Regions from separate parts of the Robertmurraya beringensis genome, predicted to be linked through region 3. Evidence: riboswitches for the same ligand, from Rfam matches in the RefSeq annotation. Region 3 holds a riboswitch; each other region holds the start of a gene.
The links. A riboswitch is a leader RNA that binds a small molecule or an ion and turns the genes downstream of it on or off. The one in region 3 is predicted to bind S-adenosylmethionine.
Positions count from the first base shown of each region.

Region 1: it holds a riboswitch for S-adenosylmethionine, as region 3 does, so the genes downstream of both, ACFFHF_RS06230 (sugar ABC transporter substrate-binding protein) here and ACFFHF_RS24110 (methionine ABC transporter ATP-binding protein) in region 3, are expected to answer to the same signal.
Region 2: it holds a riboswitch for S-adenosylmethionine, as region 3 does, so the genes downstream of both, ACFFHF_RS18910 (2,3-diketo-5-methylthiopentyl-1-phosphate enolase) here and ACFFHF_RS24110 (methionine ABC transporter ATP-binding protein) in region 3, are expected to answer to the same signal.
Region 4: it holds a riboswitch for S-adenosylmethionine, as region 3 does, so the genes downstream of both, ACFFHF_RS20100 (methionine biosynthesis PLP-dependent protein) here and ACFFHF_RS24110 (methionine ABC transporter ATP-binding protein) in region 3, are expected to answer to the same signal.

Region 1 is NZ_JBHLUU010000017.1:45,070-49,567, forward strand. It holds gene ACFFHF_RS06225 (sugar ABC transporter ATP-binding protein) at 1-1,316, opposite strand, end outside; gene ACFFHF_RS06230 (sugar ABC transporter substrate-binding protein) at 1,567-2,679, opposite strand; SAM riboswitch class I at 2,804-2,911, opposite strand; gene ACFFHF_RS06235 (DNA alkylation repair protein) at 3,060-3,767, opposite strand; gene ACFFHF_RS06240 (DUF1801 domain-containing protein) at 3,806-4,453, opposite strand; gene ACFFHF_RS06245 (VOC family protein) at 4,481-4,498, opposite strand, start outside.
Region 2 is NZ_JBHLUU010000119.1:26,328-30,825, forward strand. It holds gene mtnD (acireductone dioxygenase) at 6-539, opposite strand; gene ACFFHF_RS18900 (methylthioribulose 1-phosphate dehydratase) at 561-1,175, opposite strand; gene ACFFHF_RS18905 (2-hydroxy-3-keto-5-methylthiopentenyl-1-phosphate phosphatase) at 1,172-1,834, opposite strand; gene ACFFHF_RS18910 (2,3-diketo-5-methylthiopentyl-1-phosphate enolase) at 1,831-3,063, opposite strand; SAM riboswitch class I at 3,150-3,256, opposite strand; gene ACFFHF_RS18915 (pyridoxal phosphate-dependent aminotransferase) at 3,340-4,498, opposite strand, start outside.
Region 3 is NZ_JBHLUU010000128.1:63,419-67,916, forward strand. It holds gene ACFFHF_RS24090 (toprim domain-containing protein) at 1-327, shown strand, start outside; gene ACFFHF_RS24095 (thioredoxin family protein) at 342-647, shown strand; gene ACFFHF_RS24100 (hypothetical protein) at 892-1,242, shown strand; gene ACFFHF_RS24105 (O-acetylhomoserine aminocarboxypropyltransferase/cysteine synthase family protein) at 1,264-2,577, shown strand; SAM riboswitch class I at 2,683-2,788, shown strand; gene ACFFHF_RS24110 (methionine ABC transporter ATP-binding protein) at 2,967-3,992, shown strand; gene ACFFHF_RS24115 (ABC transporter permease subunit) at 3,985-4,498, shown strand, end outside.
Region 4 is NZ_JBHLUU010000122.1:37,054-41,551, forward strand. It holds gene ACFFHF_RS20090 (bifunctional homocysteine S-methyltransferase/methylenetetrahydrofolate reductase) at 1-490, opposite strand, end outside; gene metC (cystathionine beta-lyase) at 487-1,674, opposite strand; gene ACFFHF_RS20100 (methionine biosynthesis PLP-dependent protein) at 1,678-2,784, opposite strand; SAM riboswitch class I at 2,865-2,969, opposite strand; gene ACFFHF_RS20105 (hypothetical protein) at 3,136-3,372, shown strand; gene sda (sporulation histidine kinase inhibitor Sda) at 3,446-3,580, opposite strand; gene ACFFHF_RS20115 (gamma-glutamylcyclotransferase) at 3,769-4,498, shown strand, end outside.

The DNA.
Region 1 (4,498 bases), on a different contig from region 3:
ATGTCCTTTTTTGCTCCAACATCTACACCTTTGGTCGGCTCATCAAAAATATAGACATCAGCATCGGCTACGAGCCACTTGCCAATGGCAATCTTCTGTTGATTACCGCCAGAAAGATTTTGAACTTTTGTTTCTTCAGAAGGTGTCTTTATTCCAAGACGATTGATCAGTGCCTTTGCAACTAACTTTTCTTTTTTCCTATCCAGGAAACTAAAATCTTTTGAAAAATGCCTTAAATTCACTACAGTTAAATTTGATTCAACCGACGCATTTACAAGAATCCCTTCTTTTCGGCGCTCTTCAGGGACCAAGGCCAGTCCATTCTTAACCGCTTCATACGGGTTTTTAACATTAACTCTTTTTCCGTTAACCTTGACTTCTCCTGCCACTAATTTGCCTTCAACCCCGAACAAAGCTTTACAGAACTCGGTCTTACCGGCACCTACAAGTCCAGCAATTCCCACAATCTCCCCTGCTTTGACGTTCATGCTAAAATCTTTAATCTTATCTTTATCTGTAAGTCCTTTTACCTCAAGGAATGTGTCTCCAATGGTCATGAATTTATCAGGAAACTGGTCACCGAGTTTTTGACCAAGCATATGCTCCACTACTTTGTTTTGGTTAGTATCCGAAATCCTCTGTCTCTCAACTACTTCCCCATTTCTCATAATCGTAATATCATCACAAATCTCAAAAATCTCTGGAAGTCGATGTGAGATGAAAATAACTCCAACATCACGGTTCTTTAATTCTTGTACGATACGAAATAACTCATTTGTCTCCGTATGACTAAGAGGTGCTGTCGGCTCATCTAAGATGAGGAATCTACATTCTTTTGACACCGCTCTGGCGATTAAGACCATTTGTTTTTCTGCTAATGTTAATTCACTTACTAGTTTTTTAGTTGGAAGAGACAAATTCATTTCTGATAGGATGGTGGCCGCTCTAGAATGCAAGCTTTTCCAATTAACCCATTGCTTCTTTCCCATGTTGTGTACCGTGTCCATTAACATGATATTTTCCGCAACCGTTAAATAGGGAATCAGAGCTGTATCCACTTCCTGATATACAATTTGAATTCCTGCGTCCATGGCACTTTTGGGCGAACGAATGGTCATAGATTGTCCATCCAATGTGATTTCACCAGTATAGTGATCATATGCCCCTGAAAGAACCTTCATCAAGGTTGACTTCCCAGCACCATTGGCTCCAATTAAGGCATGAGTTTTCCCGCTTTTAACTGAAAAATCCACCCTATTTAATGCTTTTACACCCGGAAATTCAATTGACACATTTTTCATCTCTAAAGTGGTCATGATGTCACCGTCCTTTCAAAGAAAAGCGCAAGCGCCCGTTAAGCGACGTATGGACTGGAGCGCTCTGACTGAGATAAAGGAAACACGGAGAGCGTTAGCGATCCGATGTTGACTTATCGTAGGGAGGAGAGCGAAGTACACTAGTCGCTGGGCGCTGGAGCTAGACACTGTTCAAAGTTCAATATTTTATACTTTCTTCAAAGAAACACTCTCTTTATCTAGTGAAAAAGAGTGCCTATCAATAAGTCCCTTACTTCTTATAGTGTTCCTTTAGCGTCTTCATCCAGTCTTCTTCAAATTCTGTTGATTGACCCCATCCTTCAATGATTTCACTTAAATTGACCATATTAACAGGATCTTTTGACTTTTGAAGGTCTTCTTGAGAGATAAGTGAAGCTTCCAAATCATACGTTTGTGGTGTTTCCTCGCCTGCTAATTTCTTTGCTAGTATTCTCATATTTACTGAACCAATCAACTTAGGATCAACAGCTGCCGTATATCTCCAAGCGCTGCCTTCTCTTTGGATTTCCTGCAAATCAGCATTTGAAACATCGATTCCATAGATTTTAACTTCTTCTCTGCCAGCTTCTTTTAACGCGCGAGCCGCACCGATGGCAAAAGCATCCCAAGTGGCAAAAATCGCATCAAGTTCACCCTTAGGGTATTTATTCAACATTGCAGCAACCGCATTTTGGGTTTGAACACTAGTATCAGCTGCTGCTACGCCAAAGCGCTCCACTTCTTTAATGCCAGGATTATTTGCTAGAACCTCTTCATACACTTTATTTCGTCTAACCATTGGTGGGAATCCGTCCACCCATAGGTATGCAATATTGGCTTCCCCTTTTGTTTCTTTTACTAATTGATCCAATGATAGAGTAGCTAGTGCTTCATCATCTTGTGACACAAGAGTAACACCGTCAACACTTGTTAAATTTGCATTCGAGTCAAATGCCACTACGCTTTTTCCAGCATCAACAATTTTCTGTATGTCATTAACGGTAGCATCATCATCACCGTGAGAAATAACAAATCCATCATAATCTTGATTTAACGCTTGATTAATCGCATCATGAAATTTCGCTGTATCTCCATTTGCCGTAAATACATCCACTTGGAATCCTAATGCTTCCCCTTCTTGCTTTGCACCTGCTAAGAACTGAGCTGTGTGATCGTCCCCACCAATTTTACGAATAACTTTGATTTTTGGTTGGTCTCCATTTGCAAAGCGCTCAGGTACACCTTCAATCGGTGTGTTCGATCCTGTTGCTTCCTTTGTTTCTCCCCCTGTTGCACAGCCTGTAAGCAAAAGTGTTGCAGCGATAGCTGATACAAATGCACTCTTTAAAAAGTTCCTCTTCATGATTCTTTCTCCCCTTTTTGTTTTTTATGTCTTCTTACCAACGTTGCTCTTAGGAGAGTTTTTATAAAATATAAAAAACCTCTCCAGAAAAGAGAGGTTTCATCACAAAATAAGGACTACTCCTCTCTTATCTCTCAAAACAAAATCTTGTTTTGCAGGATTTAGCACCAATTCCATTCGGAACGGTTGCTGGGCGTCATCGGGCCAGTCCCTCTGCCACTCTTGATAAGAGAACGTATTTTATTCATTTACTTTAATAAAGTATAAAACTTAATTTAATATTCTATTAACAAATTGTCAATAGTATTTTCTAAATATTTTTAATAGAAATATTATTCCCACGTAATTTCTAGATCAGCATCCCGATACAAAACTATTTTTTAACATCGTACATATTTACGTTTGAAACCAAGCTTCCCTCTATCCATTTCTTTTTGAATACTTTCATAAGCGTTTAAGAAACTGCTTTTTTTATTGTCTCGTTTGACTTCTACGATTCCTATTTCCTTTGAGACCTCGACTGCCTTTTCATGTTGCGGCAAATAGGAAATCGCCACCGTGTATACGAAATTATTCATAGCAGATTTGGTTCGTTCCGGCGAATCATGAATCGAATTTTTCACCATATCCAGCATATTGGAAATCTTGCTTTCGGAAAATTCTTTATCCTTTCGATTCCCTAAAAGCCAGCAATAGCAACTCCATCCAGCCGACATTTTCAATTCGTCACCGCTTGCAATCCATTTATCTGCAACGTCTTGTGCAATATCTGACTCTGATAAAGTGACTGCGACCACATAATCGGACAGCATATAAAAATACGCACCATCTATCCAGCGTTCATAATCTGCTTCAGTCATAGCTTTTGGGTCAGCAATAATGCCTGCAAAATACATGGCATCGTAATTACCTGTGGTATAAAGCTTGTCAGCTAAATCTTGGTTGATTTTTATTTTCTTTGCAATTGGTTTCATAGCCCCTGTTGCCACGCCAAAAAGTGGCTCGTGCGCACCATTGGATATGTACATTTTCTTACTTCGTTCTTTACCGAGGGCTTCAAGCTCTTGCATCACTGTTTCAATATCCATAGCTTTGAACTTCCTTCCTTACTTTTATCATATTTTTTTTATCGAATGTTCTTGTGCGAGCCATCACAGGAGGGCATTTTTTTAGAAAGTCCACAAGTGCAATCCTTTAATCCCTTTCCGCTTAGAATTCTCTCCATACAATTCTCTACCCTTGACACTCGAGTTTTGGATTGTTTTGGTTGAGAAAAATAAAGAATATATGCTCTTTGCCGTCCCGGTGTCAATGCTTCAAAAGCAGTTTTTAAGTCTGGTGACTCATCGAATTTATCTTGAAGTTCTTCTGGAATAATGAATTCTGTATCCTTTTTTAAAGTTACTTCCAAACCGGCTTTTTCCACTTCAATGGCTTCAAGTATGTATTCTTTCAAAATAGGTTCTAGTTCAATTATTTCTTGAAGATGAGTGAATCGAATCTGGCGTGCCGCCTGTACATTCTCGGTTTGTTGGACAAGAATTCCATGGGGATCCTTTAATAAGGCACCTTTGTGAAACAGAAGTGCACAATATTCTTTAAATCCATGTATTAATACGACATTTTTCTTCTCAAGCGTGTAACACGGATGCATCCATTTAAATTCTTCGGTCAGATCACAGTCAAGAACAATCTGTCTCAACCGCTCAGATTCTTCCCTCCATTTTTTAACTTTACTTAAATAATCATCAACCTTTGGATTCAGAACTGCCATGTTGTTTCCTCCCATAAAAAAATTACTTCACGAAGGAAGATTTAG
Region 2 (4,498 bases), on a different contig from region 3:
TATTATTAAGCTTCTACTTCGTTCTTTTCGTAGATTGGAACCCATCCTTCAGTAGTTACAAAAATACGGATAGCTACCACTTTTCTATCCTCTTGAAGAGTAAAATAATGTCTAACATTAGGAGGAACTGAAATAAGATCACCAGGATTTAGAAATACCTCAAAAAATTCTCCGTCTAACCCTTGAATAATAAATACCCCGTGTCCACTAACGATAAAGCGTACCTCATCGTCTGTATGGTGGTGTTCTTGTTGGAAGTTCTTTAATAGTTGCTCTAGGTTTGGAGTGTGTTCAGCAAGAGAAATAACATCCTGGGCCTTGTATCCACGCTTCTCTGAAATTTCAGCAATTTCAGTTGAGAATGCGGATAAGATTTCTGCTTTCTCTTCATCTGTTAAAATATATTTCTCTTGAAGATTGCTAGGTAGTTTTGTAATATCCCAATTCTCATAGATTACCTCTTGTGATTGTAAAAACGCTGCTACTTCTTTTTGATCTCTAATCTCTTCTTTTGTACTTTGAAAAACGATATGTGCCATTTTTTCATACTCCTTTATATTTTATTTTTTATATTCTAAAAGTCTTAGATGATAACGAAATAAAAATTCGGATGCTTCTAGTAGTTTTTTTGCCTCGAATGCATTTTTCCCCCACACTGTTATTCCATGGTTTCTGATTAACACAACGCCTTTGTCCTCTTTTACATGTTCACTAAACTCCTGTGCTAGTGTCGGAATATGAGCTGGATTACTGATAATAGGAACTCGAAGTACGGCATCTTCTTCCCATAAATCAAATGCTTTAATAAGCTCCTGGCCAGTAAAAGTGATTTCTCCTTGATCGCCATATAATTCAGATATGATATTATTATCAATTGTATGAACGTGTAAACTACACCCAGCAGCTGTTTTATTATAGATTTCCACATGTAATAAGGTTTCAGCAGATGGCTTCAAATGCGTCTCATTTACTGGTTTTCCATTCTCATCGACGAGCAGAAAATCCTCTGACGTTCGCTTCCTCTTATCCTTGCCACTTGCTGTTACTAAGAATTGTAAAGGATTGTCGCTAACCTTTATGGCTAAATTCCCGCTCGTTCCCATAAACCAATCTCGAACAGCAAGTTCATCCTTCACATCAGCAAGCTCTTCCCAACGTTCAGTTAACTGACTCATCCAATCAACTCCTCTACTTGCGACATATGCTTGATCACATCATAGAAATCAACAAACTCTCTATGATTCAATCCATACTCTATCGATTTTTCTAATAGCAGTTCTCTTGCAATCACTAGATCAGCTTGCTTAGCTGCTTGCAAATCGGTTACTGAATCACCGATAACGACTTTGTAGAAATCTTCTTTAAGTCCACGAATAATACTAGGTTTACAGCAGCCACAATCGTTCTGACAATGCTCATCACATGCATTTGGCCAAAGAATATTGATATACTCTCCACTAAAATCGGAAGCATTACAATAGACTCCTGAAAAAGGACCATAAGCTTGTAGAATAGGATAAACGAAGAAATCAATACCTCCACTAACAACATACAAAGGAATATTCTTCTCCTTCAAAAACTTCACAAAATCAGCAAATCCTTCACGTATTTTCACATTTTCAATTGCATACGTAATGATTTCTTCCTTTTTAGATGAAGGAAGCAACGAGAATAGCTTACCAACTCCTTCCCGAATGGAAATACGCTCTGACAAAATGTCGTCTTTTAGTGCTTCCCATTCAGGTGGAGCAAATCTTTTCATAATGGCAATAATGTTATCCTTCTCGGTGATTGTGCCATCGAAATCACAAAATACAGCTATCTTCTTGCTCATGATGGTTTTGCCACCTCAGTAACTCCCCACAGTTCAATCGCTTTTGCAAGTTCAGGATATTGCTGTGAATTTTCTCTCAATGGCAGACCTTTTTGACTTAAATCAATAGCTTGGCGGAAAGCTAGACCTCCACCTTTCGCACCAGCTGGATGACCATGTACACCACCACCAGCATTAATGACACTATCTAAGCCAAAATCTTGTAGTAAAAGTGGAACAAGTCCAGGATGAATACCAGCTGAAGGCACTGGGAAACTCTTATTCATAGATTCTGACTGATCTGTTAACGCTTTAGCAATTGATAATGCTGCATTCTTTTCCAAAGCCACAGAACCGTATGGAGACGGGAATAAAGACAAGTCAGCTCCAGCGTAACGCAACAATTTCCCAAGTAGTAGGGAATGAGAAATTCCGTACACATCAGATGAAGTGAGCGCTCCACTCACAGCTGGATGTGCCATAATCGGAAGATCGACATTCTCTTCTTCGCGTAATTCCTGAAGAACATCAAGTCCATACGCAAACACATTAAACAATAGTAAGTCCGCACCAAGTTCTTTTGCTTTTTTAGCTTTGTCAATTAATTGAGACGTACGTCCTGTCAAGTTCACAGCATACAAAGTACGATGTCCAGTTTCTTCATAGACCTGTTGTAGAACTTCTCTTCCTCCAGTAATTCTTTGTTCAAATGGAGTTAATGGGTTTTCAAACAATATTTCATCATCTTTTACAAAATCGACTCCACCCAATGCCTGTTCGCGCAATTGGCTGATGAGGAATGGAAGATCTCTACCAAGAATTCCTTTAAAAATACTCATTAATAACGGACGATCATATACACCCAGCTTGTCTCTTAGGCCATTGATACCAAACTTAGGACCTGGAAAAGCTGTTTTTAACTCTTCTGAAAAATCAAGATCTAATAGCTTAATCTTCCCGTCAAGTGAAAGCTTTCCAAACACTGTTGTTAAAATAGCTGGAAGATCTAGCGAAAAGTTATTTGAAGGATAAGCGATTTTTAACACCGCTACCGTTTCATTTGTATGTTCATCTATGTGTAATTTTTCTGCGGAAATAACTCTACCTTTATATTTTTTCAATTGCTCTTGCTCAAGCTTTTGTAATTGAGTCCATGAACCAACCGTTAAACCAAGCGCAATTTCCTCTGCTTTTTTTTCTGGGTTGTGTTTGGCGTCATGTACTAAGTACGTTGCGATGATCTCACTCATTTGCTTTCGTCCTTTCTCTCCGACACGGGTATACATAAAAAACCTCTTCTGGTCATCAGAAGAGGTTAGTATCGTAAACTAACATCTCCTTATCTATCAGCCTTTGCTGCAAGAATTAGCACCGTGCTTACAAAACTGTAAGTCGGTTGCCGGGCTTCGTCGGGCTCGTCCCTCCACCTGCTCTTGATAAGAAAACGAATGTTTTCATTATGGTATTATTGTTTATACTTTCAATTGATTTTGATTATTCCAGAATTTAATTCAACTGTCAATACATTAACTAAAAATTTGGAGCTTTGAAATTCTTTCAACCGCTTCTTGCAAACGAGCTTCCGAAGTTAGTAACCCCACCCGAACATAACCCTCTCCCCAGTTTCCAAATCCAATTCCAGGGGCAACTGCAATATGTGCTTTTTCTAGTAATAAATCTGAAAATTGCTCAGATGTATAACCATTAGGAACCTTCAGCCATGCAAAAAATGAACCCTCCGGTGCTTCGACATTCCAACCTAATTCTTGAAGTCCTCCGATAAACACGTTTCTTCTAGATTCGTACAATGCATTTAACTCACGTACACAACTTTGAGAATCTGTTAATGCTGCCACTGCCGCCTCTTGGACAGCTCCAAAAAGACTTACATATAAATGGTCTTGCAACAAATTAAGAGCTGAAATGACACTCTCATTGCCAACGGCAAAGCCTACTCTCCAACCAGCCATGTTATACGTCTTCGATAAAGTATATATTTCAATTCCCACGTCTTTTGCACCTTCTGTTTCAAGAAAACTAATCGGTTTATGACCATTAAAGCCTATCGCTCCGTATGCAAAATCATGTACAACACAAATCTCATGTTCTTTAGCTAGTGCAACCGTATCTTCAAAAAATTCAGCGTTTGCTATTGCGCCTGTCGGGTTATTCGGATAATTTAAGAACATAAGCTTCGCTTTTTCAAGATCGCTATCTGAAAGAGCCGTATAATCGGGAAGAAAATGATTTTCCTCTTTCAATGGCATTGTAATCATTTCTGCTTGTGCAAGTGCTACCCCTGACCAATAGTCTGGATAGCCCGGATCCGGGACGAGAACATGTTCACCTGGGTTTAATAAACATTGTGGGATTTCAACAAGCCCAGCTTTTCCTCCGAAAAGAATGGCAACTTCTTTCTCAGGATTGATATCTACGTTATATTCTCTTTTATAAAAGGTCGCAGCAGCTTCTTTTAATGATGCAAAGCCTTGAAAAGGAGAGTATTTGTGATTATTCGGATTCTCTGCTGCCACTTGCAGGGCTTTTACGATATGTGTTGCTGTCGGTTGATCAGGGTTTCCCTGTCCCAGGTTTATCACATCATGGCCATCACTGATTTGCTTATTTACTTTAGCAACAAGTGAAGCAAAGAATTGTTTAGGTAAGCTTTTTAATAATTTTGAT
Region 3 (4,498 bases):
ATTGTAGAAGGTACGTCAGACAAAAAGAAGGTGCAAAAGGTTATTAAGGAGCCTGTAGACATTATTTGTACGAATGGAACGATATCTCTTTCGAAGCTTGATGAAATCATTGATGAATTGTTTGGAAAGGATGTCTATATTCTTGTTGATGCTGATGAAGCTGGAGAAAAGCTTCGAAGACTTTTTAAACGCGAGTTTCCTGAAGCAGATCATTTATACATCGATCGAACCTACAGGGAGGTAGCTACCGCACCAGAACATCATTTAGCTACTGTACTGCTTGGGGCAAACATCGATGTCTTTACGCAATTTTTAGACAAAGTGTAAGAAGGAGTAACAACATGCAAGAATTGCTTGAAAATAACAGGGAAATACTCTTCTCGGCGGAGGAAACAAATTTTCTCTACTTGTACACACCGTTATGTGGTACATGCCAGGTAGCAGGAAAAATGCTCTCAGTCGTTGAACAGCTTTTACCACAATATAACTGGTTAAAGGCTGATCTGAATTTTGTGCCAGCATTAGCTGAGCAATATTCGATCGAGTCTGTTCCCTGTTTACTTGTTATAAGGAAAAACAAATTAGTTAAGAAAATTTATGCTTTTCAATCGGTACCATTTTTATATGAAAGCTTAAAGTCCTTATAGGAATCAGACGTTTTTTGTCTGATTTTTTTTATTTGTCGATTTCCGAATCCCTTCGACAGCAAAAGTAACTTCATTTTAAAAAGTGACATATTTCTCGGGAAATGAACTCTAATTACAGCATTCGATATAAAGCTTGTTAGGTACCCCTGACAAATGTTCGAAAATTTGTCGAAGAAATATTAAAGGTAAGGATTCTCTCCAAGTGGAATATATATATAGTTAGATGTTGAGAGGGGGAAGACCGTTGCTTTTTCATTTACAAAAAACAGTGAATGAATGGAATAGCCGAAGCCATTTACTGCCTTTTTTAAGAAAGGCATCAGTCGTTATTTGTATTCAATCCGAAGATGATACCTTCTTTATCCATATAAACAAAGGGAACGTTGAACTGTTAATCGAAGAAAATCATCATCATATTGACGCATATCTCCAAGGACAGAAGGAACATATCATCTCCTTACTCAGTGGGGAGATCAAGCTAAGGCAAGCAACCGTATCAAATGTAATTACCTTACAGGCAACCTTTAGAACAGCTCTTTACTTAGAAACCTTATTCTATCTAGTAAAACCATATAAGTATGTAAATAATATTTGAAGTTTTATGGGAGGGAATGGAATGTCAGAACAGAAGAAGTATCGGTTAGAAACGCTTGGTGTACATGGTGGATTAAGCCCAGATCCTGTTACAGGAGCTAGAGCGGTACCAATTTATCAAAATAATGCTTATCAATTTAAAGACACAGAGCATGCGGCTAATCTGTTTGCACTTGCTGAGCCTGGATATATTTATACACGTATTCATAATCCAACGACTACGGTATTCGAAGAAAGAGTGGCCCTATTAGAAGGTGGAGTCGGAGCGCTTGCCGTTTCGAGTGGAATGGCAGCAATTACACTGGCCATACTCAACTTGGCAGAAGCAGGAGATGAAATTGTTGCGGCTTCTAATTTATATGGTGGTACATATAATTTATTTGCAGTAACTCTCCCTAAATATGGGATTCAAGTGAAGTTTGTGGATTCAACTAATCCAGAGAACTTTAAACAAGCTATTACAGATAAAACAAAGGCGGTATTTGCCGAGACCATCGGAAACCCAAGTTTGCGTATCTTGGATATCGAAAAGGTTGCAAAGATTGCACATGATGCAGGTATTCCGCTTGTAATCGATAATACCTTTGCCACTCCTTATTTATGCCGACCAATCGAACATGGTGCAGATATTGTCATTCATTCGGCAACCAAGTGGTTATTAGGGAATGGGACTACTCTTGGTGGTATCATCGTGGATGGCGGAAAGTTTGATTGGAATTCGTCTAAATTCCCTGGTTTTACAACTCCTGATGTAAGTTATCATGATATTGTATATAGTGAGGCAATTGGTGCTGCAGCTTATATTGTAAAAGCTAGAGTGCAATTGCTACGTGATTTAGGTCCAGCATTAAGCCCTCAAAATGCCTTTCAATTCACACTTGGTTTAGAAACTTTGCATGTGAGAATGAAGGAGCATGTGGCAAATACTGAAAAGGTAGTAGAGTATTTAGAGGCGCATCCAGGTGTTAATTGGGTGATGTATCCAGGAAATCAAAAGCATCCAGACTTTGAGCTTGCAAAGAAATACTTACCTAAAGGAGCAGGTTCTATCGTTGTCTTTGGAATTGATGGAGGCCGTGTGTCAGGAGCAACGTTTATAAATAGTCTAAAGCTTTGGGCTCATGTTGCTAATGTTGGCGATGCAAAAAGCTTAGTCATTCATCCTGCAAGCACTACTCATCAACAGCTAGACACAGAGGGGTTAAAAGCGGCAGGAGTTCCAGAGGATTTAATTCGTCTATCGATCGGAATTGAAAATGTGGAGGATTTAGTTGAAGACTTAGAGCAAGCGATTACATTGGCAACAGGGAAAACCTCACTTACAAGCAATGTGTAATCAATAAGATTTTTGTCGAATTTTATCGTTGACACTCCAATTTTTCCATGATACGATAGCACTCGTGATTAAGACTACAAAATAAATTTCATATAGATTGATAAGCTCTTATCGAGAGAGGTGGAGGGATGTGCCCTATGAAGCCCGGCAACCGTCAAATTATTGAAATGGTGCCAATTCACACAAAGCGTATTGCTTTGATAGATGAGAGAAAGGTAACTGTTTCTGCCTTTCTGCTCATGCAGGAAGGTTTTTTTTGTTCATCTAAAAAGCTCTCATTCGAATAGGAATGGTACGGATGATGGAACCTAAGTTGTAATGGAGCTTTCTTGATGCATGATACCATGTAGTTTTATCAGAATAATCGGAAATGGAAGGAGGAGAAACCTTTGATCTCGATAAAAGATGTGAAAAAGATTTATTCTTCAAGACAAGGAAAAGTAACGGCTGTAGATAATGTAAACCTAGAAATTACTGAAGGAGAGATCTTCGGGGTAATCGGTTATAGTGGAGCAGGAAAAAGTACGCTTATTCGTATGCTCAACGGGTTAGAAATTCCTACTGTGGGATCCGTTATCGTAGCAAATAATGAAGTATCGAAAATTAAAGGTAGTAGCCTTCGAAAAGCTAGACAGGAAATAAGCATGATTTTCCAACATTTTAATCTGTTATGGTCTCGTACCGTTAGAGAAAATATTGCATTTCCACTTGAAATTGCAGGAGTTCCTAAAGCTCAAAGAATGAAAAGAGTGGACGAGCTTATTCGTTTAGTTGGATTAGAAGGAAGAGAAGACGCTTACCCATCTCAATTGAGTGGAGGGCAAAAACAAAGAGTAGGAATTGCAAGAGCACTTGCTAATAATCCAAAGGTTCTTCTTTGTGATGAGGCAACATCTGCACTTGATCCGCAAACAACCGATTCGATTCTAGAGCTATTAGTTGATATTAATAAGCGTTTAGGATTAACCATTGTCCTTATCACACATGAAATGCACGTAATCCGAAAGATTTGTCATCGTGTAGCTGTGATGGAAGGTGGAAAGGTCGTTGAACTCGGTCCTGTTCTTGATGTATTTAAGAACCCTAAGGAAGAAATTACGAAACGATTTGTTCAGCAGGTAACAGAGCCTGAAGAAACGAAGGAAACGATTGAACATTTATTAGAACTTTACCCGCACGGTACGGTTGTTCAATTAGGCTTTGTTGGAGAAGCAGCAGAGCAACCGCTGATTACCAATCTTATTCGTCATTACCATGTGACTGTTAATATCCTGCAAGGGAAAATATCACAAACACAAAATGGATCTTACGGAACGCTTTTCATCCACTTAGATGGGGAAAAAGAAGAGCTTTCAAAGGCCATTGCGTATATCGAGTCACAACAGGTTGGAGTGGAGGTGATTTCGAATGCTTGAGACACTTTTACCAAACGTAAACTGGGAAAAAATGATTGAGGCAACGAATGAAACTCTTTATATGACAGCTATATCAGTTGTTATTACATTTGTTCTTGGATTAATTTTGGGACTTTTATTATTTTTAACAGCTAAAGGTAATATTTGGGAAAATGCAATTGTAAATAAAGTGATCAGTTCTGTAGTGAACGTCTTCCGCTCGATTCCCTTTATTATATTGATCGTTCTTCTTATCCCTTTTACAAAGCTTATACTAGATACGATGATTGGTGAAAATGCCGCTTTACCGGCATTAATTATAGGTGCGGCTCCTTTTTACGCGAGAATGGTGGAAATCGGATTGCGTGAGATTGATAAAGGAGTTATTGAAGCGGCTAAATCCATGGGAGCTAAAACAAGCACGATTATCTTTAAGGTGCTTATTCCTGAATCACTGCCAGCTTTAGTATCTGGTATTACGGTTACGGCTATTGCTTTGGTGAGTTATACAGCAATGGCTGGTGTGA
Region 4 (4,498 bases), on a different contig from region 3:
TAGGTAAATTTGTTTCCTTTCTTGCATATGGAAGGACCGCTTCCATTTCATCAAAGTCGTAGTAGGTTTCAAGTAACAGACCATCAATGTCTTCGTCCAATAGGTAATGTAACTGCTGTGAGAAGCTTTGGACAATTTCCTCTATAGAGAAGGAGTTCGGGCGGATTCCGCGGTTCCCACCAATCGTACCTACAACAAAGCTCTCATTTGTAATGGCTTGTTTTGCAATTTTTACAGCAGCTCGATTAATTTTATCAACAGAATCTTCCAGTCCATATCTTTGCAGTTTTAAGGAGTTGGCAGCATAGGTATTTGTTTGAATAACATCCGCTCCTGCACGCAGGTAGGCTTTATGAATGTTTAAAATATCATCCGGATGCGACAAGTTTAACTCTTCAAAACAACTGTCCGTTCCATAAGAGTAGAGAAGGGTACCCATTGCACCATCACCAATGACAATGTCTTTTTTCAGTTTATTTAAGAGGTTCATCTTACTATCTCTCCTTGATTTTTGGCTGCTATTGTTTCAAGTGCCACAGAAAAATCCTTGATGATATCATCTGGATGTTCCAATCCAACAGAAAGGCGAAGGAGACTTTGACTGATTCCTCTTTTTAAGCGTTGCTCAATCGGCATTGCCGCATGTGACATTTTCGCTGGGTAAGAGAGGATCGATTCAACAGCGCCTAAACTAACAGCAAATACGGGAATCTCTGTTAATTCAACGAATTGTTTTACGGCTTCTTCACTTTCAAGTTCAAACGAAAGAACGGCTCCGGCACCTTCTGATTGTTCTTTTTGTATTTCGTACTGTGGATGGTCAGTAAGTCCAGGGTAGTAAACTTTTTTCACAGAAGGATGGTTCTGTAGGAAGTTGGCTATTTGTAAGGCAGATTTTATGGAAAAATTCATCCTAACCGATAGTGTCTTTATTCCTCGTAAAACTAACCAAGCATCTTGAACACCTAAAACAGCGCCAAAAGAATTTTGCAAAAATCCAATCTGTTTAGCAAGGTCAGAATCGTTTACAACAATCGCACCAGCAACTACATCACTATGTCCAGAAAGAAACTTCGTGGCACTATGAAGCACCACATCCGCACCAAGAAGTAATGGCTTTTGTAGAGCAGGTGTTAAAAATGTATTGTCAACAAAGGTTAAAGCTCCAACACTTTTCGCAATGTCACTGATGGCTCGAATATCTGTCACCTTTAAAAGGGGATTGGAAGGTGTTTCTACATAAAAAACCTTCGTATTCGGACGAATCGCTTGTTTTACGGCTGTAAGATCTGTCATATCAACAAAAGTGTGCTCAATTCCAAAACGTGAAAGGACTTCCGTTACCATTCTGTATGTCCCACCATACACGTCTTCCGTAATCACTACATGGTCTCCTTGAGAGAGAAGAAGAAAAGCAGTCGAAATGGCTGCCATACCTGATGAAAAGGCATATCCGTTTGTACCTTCTTCAAGGTTAGCAATGACTGTTTCAAATGCTTCACGAGTTGGATTCGCGCTTCGACCATAGTCGTATTTTCCAAACTCATCGACGCTGTGCTGATGAAAGGTGGATGCATGTTGAATAGGAACGGATACAGCACCGTTAGTAGGATCATATTTATGTTCATTATGAAGTAGTTTTGTTTCAAATGAAAAATTGTGTTCTATTGTCATTTTTTATGCCTCCGAACTTAAACGAGTAAGAGCTTGGTCAATATCTTTAATTAAATCCTCCACGTCCTCGATTCCGACAGAGAAACGAAGCAGGCGATTACAAACGCCAATTGAAAAACGAACTTCTTCCGGAATATCCGCATGTGTCTGTGTAGCTGGGTATGTAATGAAGCTTTCTACACCCCCAAGACTTTCAGCAAACGTAATAAGGTTGAGATTTTGTAAGAATGAATTAACCCACTCTTCTTTTTTAATTCGGAAGGAAAGCATTCCGCCACGGCCAGGGTAAAGAACATCTACCACGTTTTCATGAGTCTTTAAAAAGCTTGCAAGCTCTCTTGCATTTGTTTCATGCTGTTTCATTCTAAGCGCTAAAGTCTTCATCCCACGAATAAGGAGCCAAGAGTCAAACGGACTTAAAACTGCTCCAATAGAGTTGTGGTGGAATCCAAGCTGTTCACAAACTTCTTTTCCTTTTCCAACGATCAAGCCAGCTAGCACATCATTATGCCCACCTAAGTATTTGGTAGCGCTATGAATGACAATGTCAGCTCCAAGCTCGATCGGTCTTTGAAGTAATGGAGTATAAAATGTATTGTCGACAATTAATAAAATATTATATTTTTTCGCTAGCTCAGCAACCGCTTGAATATCCGTTTCTTCCATCAATGGATTGGTTGGTGTTTCAATGAAGATAGCTTTTGTTTTCTCAGTAATGGCTTGTTCGATAATGCTTACGTCATGAGTTTGTACATACGTACTCGTAAGTCCCCATTTTTTAAAGCCTTGTTCTAAGATTCGATAGGTTCCACCGTATAAGTCCCTTGATACGATCCATTCATCACCAGATTCAAAGATTGCAAGAATCGTAGTGATAGCAGCCATTCCAGAACTACAGGCAAATCCTTGATCACCGCCTTCTAAATCAGCAATTGCCGCCTCTACAAGTTTTCTTGTTGGATTGCCTGTGCGAATATAATCAAAGCCTGTTGATTGGCCAATTCCTTCGTGTCGATAAGCTGTCGAAAAGTAAACAGGTGGATTTACTGTTCCCGTTTGAGTTTCACTTCTGTTCCCGATCTGCGCTACCTTAGTTTCATTTTTGTACATTCTAGTCTCTCCCAACATCCTAATAATAAAAAAAAGTCTTCTCTCTAAGAAGAAGACTTTGTTATCAACATGAGCCATTCTTCTTATCTTCCAAGTAAAATACTTGCTGGAATTAGCACCTTTTCAAAAAATTGATGGTTGCTGAGGCTTCATAGGGCCAGACCCTCGACCTCTCTTGATAAGAAATCAAAACATTTAATTTTTTCTAACTTTACTACAGTAAATTGCTAAGTGTCAATCTTTTTTACAAATTTACGACAATATTCTTCGCAATTTCCTAAAATTTACTATATGAATATTCAGAACATTTAATATATAATGGGTTTGAGAACAAAAAGTGGAGGGAAATTCATGCAAACGAAAAGCAGATGTCATCATCGGTATATGTTGAATGAAGACACCTTTTTTGTTACCGAAGATGGAATTGAATTATTTATTTTAGGTGAGAGTCTTCAAGGTTATTTTGTAGGTGGTCACGTGGATTTTCCTCTTGAAATGAGAGAAATAAATGAATCAGCTCAAAAGGAGAAACGACTCTCCAGTCAACCCCCGCAACAACTGTACTTAAATATGATCAATCAGTTATAGACGGGGAAACCCCGTCTTCTTTATTTTGTACAATACATAAAACCACCAGCTTATAGAAGCCGGTGGTTGTGTCCTACGATTTAATTGTCGGTTTTAAGTTTCTTTTCTCAATTTCCTTCTTCAAAAACTTCGCCCATTCTTTATTTTCACCTGACTTCAATGCATTCCGATACGAGACAACTAACATTTCATTACTCATAATCTTCATTTAAAAGCCTCCTTAAAATGGACTGAATTTTCTAGCTTTTTATAATTGTATCGGGTTTCAATCCATTTGAAAACCCAAAACTCCATATTTTTTGCCATAAAATTATTAATATTCTGTTACAGGATTTTCACGTAATGATTTTTTTCATGATAAAATATGGTAAATAGTTTGTATGATGGGGGAGAAGGATGGATACGATCACACTTTTTGTTTATGGAACTTTACGCAAACATGAAACGAATCACGGATTAATCAGGGAAGCTACGTGCATAGCTGAACAGGCATGGGTTAATGGTGAGCTTTTTGATACAGGTAACGGTTATCCTACTCTAGAACTAAATAATTCCGGTAAGGTGCATGGTGAGTTATATGAAGTTAGTAAAAATCTTTTACCTCTCCTTGACGCATTGGAGGATTTTGAAGAGGGGAGAGAGTCTAATTTGTATGACAGAACAAATGTTACTGTTCATACGGATAAAGGCACTAAAGGTGCGCTTGTGTATGTGAATGTGGATGAATCCAGCAAGAACGAAAAAATCACACATGGAGATTGGAAATTACATAGATTCATGGAAAATCCTCCTGAACAAGTATACTACTTTGCGTATGGATCATGTATGGATGATGAGCGATTCCGAAAGGCGGGCGTGGATCACTGTTTTAAAAACCTCGTCGGTGCTGCCGTTTTAAAGGGATACTCTATGAAATACCTTTTCAGAGTAAGTGATGGAGGAAGAGCAGATATTGTGGAAGATGGTGGTGAAACCGAGGGATTAGTTTACTTAACTCCATATGAAGGGGTTGATTATTTATTTGTGAGAGAGGGGTTTTATGGAGGATGGTATCGCCCTACCTTTGTGGATGTGGACATCGATGGGGAAACGTTAAAGGATGTTTTGACATTCCATGTTTATAACA